2 regions of the Gallibacter sp. Marseille-QA0791 genome follow, and region 2 is predicted to be linked to the other one. Evidence: predicted binding sites of a transcription regulator. Region 2 holds the regulator's gene; the other holds the start of a gene.
The links. Region 2 encodes NrdR, which represses ribonucleotide reductase genes. Its sites were predicted from a motif close to CACNANATNTNGTG; they were not measured.

Region 1 (4,530 bases), 680 kb from region 2:
GACGATATCAGCATCCTGAGAAAGCATGTCGGTTATCTTGCCTTTTCCTTCGTCGCCCCAGTTGGCGCCTACGATTGCTTTTATCATTTAAATCAAATCTCCTTTTATATATAAGTAAAACTTTAATAAACTAATTATACATTGCATGACTGCCGGAAAGCAGCAGGTTGACCGTACAGCCGGCGGCCGGAGTCATATCAGACGTTTATATCGGCGTGCATTCCCAGAGCGTCTCTGTTTGCGTCGATAACGGGTCTGACCATGGTTTCCAGGAACGCTTCTGTCTGACTCTCGGCGCAGCCGGTGAAGTTTTCCGGCTTCATCAACGCCAGCAGCTGCTCTTTGGTCATATTGAAATCCGGATCGGAAGCGATCCTGTCCAGCAGATCGTTGTCGGCGCCTTCCTCTTTGACGCGCTTACCTGCCGCCATGGAATGCTGTCTTATCTTTTCGTGGAGCACCTGTCTGTCGCCGCCTGCTTTCACGGCATCCATCATGATGTTCTCTGTGGCCATGAAAGGAAGTTCACTCATGAGTCTTGAGTTTATGACCTTAGGATATACTACCAGACCCGATGTGATGTTCATGTAAAGCTCCAGGATACCGTCGGTGGCCAGGAAGCTTTCGGAAACGCTGAGTCTCTTGTTGGCCGAGTCGTCAAGGGTCCTCTCGAACCACTGGGTGGATGCGGTGATAGCCGGGTTCATCACGCCCGATATCACGAAATTGGAAAGAGCCGCGATACGCTCCGAGCGCATAGGGTTGCGTTTGTATGCCATAGCAGACGAGCCTATCTGATTCTTTTCGAAAGGTTCTTCGATTTCTTTCAGATGCTGCAGCAGCCTTATATCATTGCTGAATTTGTGCGCGCTCTGGGCGATGCCTGAAAGGATGTTTAGTACCCGGGTATCCACCTTTCTGGAGTAGGTCTGACCGGAGACAGCATAACAGCTCTCGAAGCCCATCTTTTCCGCGATGAGAGAATCCAGCTTTCGGACTTTCTCTATATCGCCGTCGAACAGCTCGAGAAAACTGGCCTGCGTACCGGTGGTCCCCTTGGATCCCAGTAATTTCATGGTGCTGAGCATATAGTCCAGATCTTCCAGATCCATCAGGAGATCCTGTATCCACAGGGTGGCCCGTTTTCCTACGGTGGTAGGTTGAGCCGGCTGGAAATGGGTGAAGCCCAGAGTCGGCAGGGCCTTATATTTATCAGCGAAATCCGCCAGATTGGCAATGACGTTTATCAGTTTTTTTCTGATGAGCCTCAGACCTTCTGTCATGATTATCAGATCCGTATTGTCTCCTACGTAGCAGGAGGTCGCTCCCAGGTGTATTATGCCTTTGGCGCTGGGGCACTGCAGTCCGTAAGCGTAAACGTGAGACATGACATCGTGGCGAACTTCTTTTTCTCTTTCTTTCGCTACGTCGTAATTTATGTCATTTGCCGCAGCCTTCAGCTCTGCTATCTGCTGATCCGTTATGGGAAGACCCAGCTCCTGTTCCGATTCGGCCAGGGCTATCCACAGCCTTCGCCATGTCCTGAACTTCTTTTCAGGTGAAAAGAGGTATTTCATTTCCTTGCTGGGATATCTTTCAGACAATGAACTGGTATAACTCTTTGTATTATCCATAATCACGCTCCTTATCCATGATGTGTGTCGTATCGATCATAACAGTTATTATACCACATCACCAGACTACAGCACAAGGCGCAGAACGTTGATGATCACAGGCTTATTGGGCGTTGGACTTCTTCCCGGAGAAAATATAGGTTATGATGGCGGCAATGATAACGAGACCGCAGCCGATCATGGAAGTGATGTCCAGCACCTCCCCCAGGAACACGTATCCGAGGATGATGGAGAATACGATGCCGGAATAGTTATAGATGCTGATTTCCGCCGCAGGAGCCATGCGGTAGGAATAGGTGAGGGCTATCTGGCCGAAGCCGCCGAATACACCGATGAGGATAAGAAGCAGCAGCTCTTTCCAATCAGGCATGACGAAGTCATAAATCATGAAAGGGATGCACGCCAGTACACAGAATGTGGAGAAGTGCATTATTATGGTCATGCCGTCCACCTTATTCTTGAAATAGGCCAGCAGCGTGTAAGAGACGCTGGAAAAGAAGGCGCAGAGAAATGCCATGAACAGCGGGAATAAATTGGAATTGAAAGCCGGGTTGGCCACAAAAGCTGCGCCGACGAAAGCCACAAGGAGGGCCGGGATCTGTATTTTCTCTATCTTTTCCTTGAGAAAAACCGCCGCCCAGAGAGTTATCATAAATGGCGACAGTTTCATCAGCGTGGAGACGTCTCCCTGATGAGCATGAGCTACCGCGTAGAACTGAGTTATGAGCCCCAGGAACCCGAAAAGAGAGCGCACAAAAAGAAGGGGCTGGTTCTTCTTTGTCCCAAAGAGTGAGCCGCCCGCTCTTTTTATCAATATGAAGCTGAGAAAAAGGGTCACGATGTTTCTGAAAAATACCTGCTCCATGATGGGGATAGATGTTCCCGACATGTTGATAGGTATCTGCATCGCTGAAAACAGAAATGCGGACAGACACATCAGTACCGCGCCTTTTTGCCTGCTTGGTGCTTCGTTGAGAGAAGCCATCGGTGTCACCTCGTTACGATATCTTTTCCAGCTCGTCGATGCGGGCTCCTTCCAGGGAATGCTTGACACGGTCAGCTTCCTCGGCAGCCTTGGCATCGTTCCAGTGATCCATAGTCCCTACCAGATATCCGGTTATCCTTCTTATTCTTTCGAAAGGAACGTGGGAAAATGTATAGTTCAAATCAGCATAGTCGCCGTCGATCTGCACATCCAGCGCGTCGAGCTTCCTGTTGTACTTTTCTTCGAGATAATCCACATAAGCCTGAGCTTCCTGCGGGCTTGCGTTTCCGGTTATTTTTACAGACATATCAATACCTCCTATAACATCATCTGGGGATGATTATACACCTAAACACTATATTTTGTATATAGATTTGGTGAAAAAGTACATCAAAAAAACAATTTGGACTAAAATAGTCAAACGATGTGAGCCGGCCGCTTTCCCTGAGGGAGGCAAGACGGAAGGATTATCGCAGAACAGGATTTTTGTGGGCTTCAGTGACATTTTAACCGGATTTTCGGAAATATTTTGAGGTGAAATATCGCGAAACAGCTTTTCAGCTGCACTCAGGATAATTTTAAGGTGGATTTGGGGTGAAAACTATCCTGAAGTCTTTCTCTATTCCATTTCGCGATAATCTCAGAGAAAAAACACCCTGGAATATCCCTAAAATGTCGTGACTGCAAAGTTGAAGTACATCTGGCGATAATCTTGATGAGACCACTTCCCGAGCAGGCAGATGCTGGCAAATAGGAATGCGCTGTGAAAGGTTTGACACCTTCTGCCGCAATTTATATAATGAAGACAAAATCGCAATGGAGGTGCGCACATGGAGTTGAAACAGGCTATTTTGACGAGAAGATCCGTCAGAGGATTTCTCGACAGGCCGGTATCGAAGGAAATCATCGAGGATATTCTCAGGACGGCGACTCGGGCTGTCTCCGCCAATAACACCCAGCCGTGGGAATTCGCGGTGATGACCGGCGATGTGATGAAAAAAGTCGCAGCCGACAATATGGCCCGCTTCGAAAGAGGTGAAGCCGAGGATTTTCCGGATATCCCTTTCGAGGGAGTTTACAGGAAAAGGCAGGTGGACGTGGCAAAGCAGCTTTTTGGCGCTATGGACATAGAGCGGGGAGACAAGGAAAAACGTCACTGGTGGATGGGGCGTGGCTTCAGATTCTTCGACGCGCCGGCAGCGATCATCCTCATGATGGATGCCAGTCTGGATGAAAGTACCTGCAGGTTCGATGTTGGGTGTGTCGCCCAGAACATATGCCTTGCGGCTATGGAGCACGGATTGGGAACGTGCGTCGAAGATCAGGCCATCATGTATCAGACAGGTCTGCGGGAAATACTTCGCATACCGGAGGATAAACGCTTCGTTTCAGGTATCGCAATCGGATATGCCGATCCGGAATTCCCGGCCAATGGTGTCATCAGTGAAAGGGCGGATATCGATGAGATAACATCCTGGTACGGGTTTTGATGGTGGAAAGAGCCGCAGGGAAGGGTTCCCGGACAAAAAGGAGAGGAAAGCTGAGATAATTGTAAAAATCAGTTTGCAGTGACGATGAAAATCGGTTATAATATACGAGATGTCTCTGTAGCTCAGCTGGATAGAGCACCGCTCTCCTAAAGCGGGTGCCGGAGGTTCGAATCCTCTCAGGGACGCCATAGAGTAAGCGGCAAGCCTTTGGAAACAAGGGTTTGCCGTTTTTTAATATGACGATCATACTGCCTGGTATCATAACGGAGGCGGATGTCTGGTGAACAGTCTGGGGTTCTGTCACGTAAATGCGAGCTTATGGCTTTGGAAACATGCATATCCTTTTTCAAAACATGAGTTTCTATAAATTTCCATGGACTCCTATACTCTTTCGAATGATTGTACCCATTTCCCGTATAAA
Region 2 (4,530 bases):
TTTCCTTCCTGCGCTTCAATCCCACCTTGCAGGCCGACGCGCTCCTGTGGTGTCCATCGGCGATATACAGAGCAGGCACTTCTCCGAACAGGGCGACGAGCTCCGCCACCATCCCTTCATCATCTACGACCCAGAGCATATGGCGTATACCGTCATCTGCCGTGATATCATAAACAGGCTCATGGTTGTCGGCAAAATCAGCGATCATGCTCCTTATCTTACCATCGTCCCTGTAAGTGAGAAACACAGGCTCGGTATCCGTATCGCATACATCGAAGTGATTGATTCTGTCCTGCTCCTTCTCAAGCCTTGTGAATTCATGTTTTTTTATGGTGTTATTCTGATATTCGTCCACTGATACACAGCCTACTATGCCGGTCTGCACCCGACCATCCATGATCTCCCTGTATATGTAGATGGCAGGCTTGTCCTCCTGTATGAACACACCTTCTCTCAGGTTCTTCCCGATGTTCTCCTTCGCCTTCTCGTACACCGATCTGTCGTATGGGTCCTCCTGGTCCGGCAGATCTATCTCGGACCTGCATATGTGCAGAAAACTGTACGGATTCCCTTCCGCCATCTGCGCAGCTTCTTTCCTGTTCATTACATCGTACGGAAGCGATATGACTCTGGCAGCGTATTCGCCGGCTGGCCTTATCGCTCTAAACGGTCTTACTGTAGCCATTACCTGATCTCCTTTAATATCATTTCTGTTACTTCATCTATCGAAAGCCCTGTCGAATCTATCTCAAGGGCATCTTCGGCTTTCCTCAGCGGATTCAGCTTCCTGGTCGAGTCTCTGTGATCGCGTTCCTGTATATCATTCAACACCTGATCGAAGGAAACATCCTCTCCTCTGGCCTTGAGCTCCTTATATCTCCTTCCTGCCCGTTCTTCGGCGGACGCCGTGAGGAAAAACTTGTGCTCGGCGTCTTTCAGCACATTATTGCCTATATCACGCCCATCCATGATGACGCTCTTCTTGGCCCCCATGTCCCGCTGTATGTCGACCAGTTTTTCTCTCACCTGTGGCAGCGCCGAACAGACCGATGCCGCCTCCGACATTTCCGGCGTGCGTATCTTGTCGCTGACCACTTCTCCATCCAGTATGATGTCGCCCTTCACGAAATCTATATCGGTAGAAGCCAGCATCTTCTCCAGCCGCCCGATATCGTCAGCCTCTATACCTTCCCGCTTCATCTTATATCCTATAGCTCTGTACATGGCTCCTGTGTCCACATAATCGATCCCCAGCTTTTCCGCAACTGCCTTCGCTATAGTGCTCTTGCCCGCGCCGCTGGGTCCATCGACAGCTATCCTCATCAATCCGCCCATATCCTTCTTACTCACCCCTTTTTCTTTCTGTTGGTCTGCAGCTTCTCTATCTCCGATACGAACGTGTTGATATCGGTGAACTGCCTGTACACTGACGCGAAACGGACATAGGCCACCTCATCCAGATCCTTGAGTCGCTCCATCACCAGCTCCCCGATGAAGGTGCTCTCCACTTCCTTCTCCATCATATTGTTGAGGCCTCTCTCTATATCGTCCACTATCTTTTCCATATCCGCTATGGATACAGGGCGTTTTTCACAGGCTCTGATTATCCCGTTGAGGAGCTTGCTCCTGTCGAAGGCCTGCCGGCTCCCGTCCTTTTTGATAACCATCAAAATGACTTCCTCCACCTTCTCGTATGTGGTGAATCGCCTGCCGCATGCTTCGCATTCCCGCCTTCTCCTTATGGCACGTCCATCTTCCGTATGTCTGGAATCTATGACCCTGCTGTCTTCATTTTCACAATAAGGGCATTTCATTTCGGAACCTCCTTTACCGGATGTCTCTCGCAAAAGCTCTCATATGATTTTACTACATCTTGTGGTCTTTGTCTAATCTATTATGGGCGGGACATCTACCAGTATCACATCTTCTCCAATAGTTTTTACATGTTTCCACTTTATCACGTAGTCGCTCGTTTCCTTGCCGAACATCTTCAGAAAGCCTCTGTCACCAGGCAGGACAATACCGTCTATCCTGCCTTCCTTGAGATTTATCTCTATATCACAGACAAACCCCATGCTCTTTCCGTCATAGATGTTGATCACCTCTTTATTCCTTATATCTTCCGTATTAAGCATGATCGCTCCCCCTTTTCTGCCGTTTGTAAATTTATATGCGACAGTTGTCCAAACTATGCAGGCGCGATGGCGGAAAGAGAAAAAAATACCGCGGAGATTTCCTCTGCCGGCCGTTCCTGCGCCGTACAGCTGTTTCTCCGCGGTATCTTTCTAATATTCTCTTATCCTGCCGCTGTCGAGCCTGTGGAAATAGCTCCTTGTCTCGGCCGCTATGACGCCGCTCAGCGTCACGAGAGCGATCAGATTAGGTATTGCCATGAGCCCATTGAATATGTCTGCCAGCGTCCATACGGCGGAAACCGTCAGGAACGGTCCGATGAGCACCGCCAGTATGTAGAACCACCTGTAGACCTTGACTATGCCCATCTTTCCTCCCGTAAGATACTCAAGACATCGCTCGCTGTAGTAATCCCATCCTATAATGGTCGTGAAAGCGAAGAGCGCCAGGCACACCATCAGTATCCCCGAGCCCACCTGATCAGACCACGGAAGGCCGTTGGAAAAGGCATACGACGTCACTTCCGAGCCTTCCAGTCCGTTGGCTGCAGCGTAATCATAAGCCCCTGTGACCATGATGGTGGTCCCTGTCATCGTGCAGACGATTATCGTATCGATGAATGTACCCGTCATGGAAACCAGGCCCTGTCTGACAGGTTCTTTCGTCTTTGCCGCTGCCGCAGCTATAGGAGCGCTTCCCAGCCCGGCTTCATTGGAGAAAATGCCTCTGGCGACACCCATCTGCATAGCCATCATCAATGAGCCCAGCGCACCGCCTGCCACCGCATCCAGGCCAAAGGCGCTCCTTACCACCATCACGATGGATTCAGGCACCCTTTCGATATTATACACCAATATGCAGAGGCATACGATTACATATGCTATAGCCATGAATGGGACTATTATGGACGTTACACTGGCTATCCTCTGAAGACCTCCTATCACGACCAAAGCCGTTATAAAAGCCACTATCAACGCGGTCACGACGATAGTCACAGTATAGTCCGTACCAAATACGCTCACGAGATTTTCCTTATTGGGATCGAAGAATGTCTCCGCAGCGGAAGCGATACCATTGACCTGTGTTATAGTACCGATGCCAAGAAGTCCGGCTCCTACGCCAAATATAGCAAACAGCTTCGCCAGCCATTTCCACCTGGGCCCCATTCCCTGTTCGATATATCTGAAAGGTCCTCCCAGAAATCTTCCGTTACCTCTGTTCTCTCTGAATTTAACGGCCAACAGTCCTTCCGAGTACTTGGTCGCCATCCCCAGACAGGCCGCCACTATCATCCAGAAGAGGGCCCCCGGGCCTCCCGCCAATACTGCCGTAGCCACACCTACGATGTTTCCCGTACCGATAGTAGCTGCCATGGCCGTACAGAGAGCTCCAAAGCTGGTGACTTCTCCTATACCGTCTTCCTCGTTCTTGACCATATACTTGAAAGCCTTGCCCAGCTTCCTGAACTGGAGCACCTTTATCCTGACGGTAAGGAATATCCCCGTACCCATGATAAGCACGATGAGAGGGACTCCCCAGACGACGCCGTCTATGGCCTCAAGAATTTCAGTAAATTTTTCCATTTTCTTTCTCCTTCTCCTAAAAAAAGTAAATCAAAAAGCCGATACAGATGCGATCGACTTTCCGGAGAGGACTCAAATAATTTTTTACAAAAACTATCTGCTCTGTCCTTTTGCCTGAGAGATTACGCACATCGCTTAACGACATTTCGCTCTGCGCGCGTACACCTTCGGCGCTCGTATCGAGACTCTCCAGAGAATCATAGTTTCTTTCCCGCCCTTTGAAATCAAAAGCCGTACGGGCGTGATCGATAAACTAACGTTACGATTTTAACATACCGTACGGCTGCTTTCAACTCTAAAGTATTTCTTCAACCAGTTTCATAATATTCGTAATATTTTACTCGGAAGCCTCATCGTCTGCCGCTTCCGTTATTTTCGCATTATCCAGCAGATAATCCAGTACCTTCTGATAGAGCAGCTCTATGTGTACATAATCCTCCATGTTACGCCCTGTCTGCAGCTCTATGGACTTATCGTCATACCCTGCATCTTCGTAAGCCTTTATGGCCTCTTCCTTCTCTTTATCGGTATACGATAATCCTTCCTTCTCAGCAAGATATTCTATGAGCATTTCCTGCTTGACTCTCAGCTTGCTGCTGTCCTCATTGACGGCAGCAAACTCGTCTTCATCGCCGAAATCGTATGAAGCCAGCAGTTCATCACGGCTCATTCCGTACTCCTCCGCCATCGTATCCATCTGACTGCTGTTGAAATCGATATAATAATTGAGGATATCCTCAGGATATTCCTTCACCTCGGTATCCTCCAGCAGCTCAGACCAGAGAGTTGTCTTCTGATTGTCTATTTCAGTCTG

Region 1: the regulator NrdR is predicted to act here: its motif matches at 2,973-2,986, upstream of nrdD (anaerobic ribonucleoside-triphosphate reductase).

Annotation. Positions count from the first base shown of each region.
Region 1 covers NZ_CBCPMH010000001.1:1,859,947-1,864,476, forward strand. The annotation lists gene ACQY69_RS08610 (adenylosuccinate synthase) at 1-87, opposite strand, end outside; gene purB (adenylosuccinate lyase) at 198-1,634, opposite strand; gene ACQY69_RS08620 (DMT family transporter) at 1,738-2,619, opposite strand; gene nrdD (anaerobic ribonucleoside-triphosphate reductase) at 2,633-2,926, opposite strand; gene ACQY69_RS08630 (nitroreductase) at 3,450-4,109, shown strand; tRNA gene ACQY69_RS08635 (tRNA-Arg) at 4,221-4,297, shown strand.
Region 2 covers NZ_CBCPMH010000001.1:1,182,226-1,186,755, forward strand. The annotation lists gene ACQY69_RS05440 (DUF1015 domain-containing protein) at 1-685, opposite strand, end outside; gene cmk ((d)CMP kinase) at 685-1,335, opposite strand; gene nrdR (transcriptional regulator NrdR) at 1,347-1,814, opposite strand; gene ACQY69_RS05455 (YlmC/YmxH family sporulation protein) at 1,887-2,135, opposite strand; gene ACQY69_RS05460 (alanine/glycine:cation symporter family protein) at 2,286-3,716, opposite strand; glycine riboswitch at 3,809-3,919, opposite strand; gene tig (trigger factor) at 4,054-4,530, opposite strand, start outside.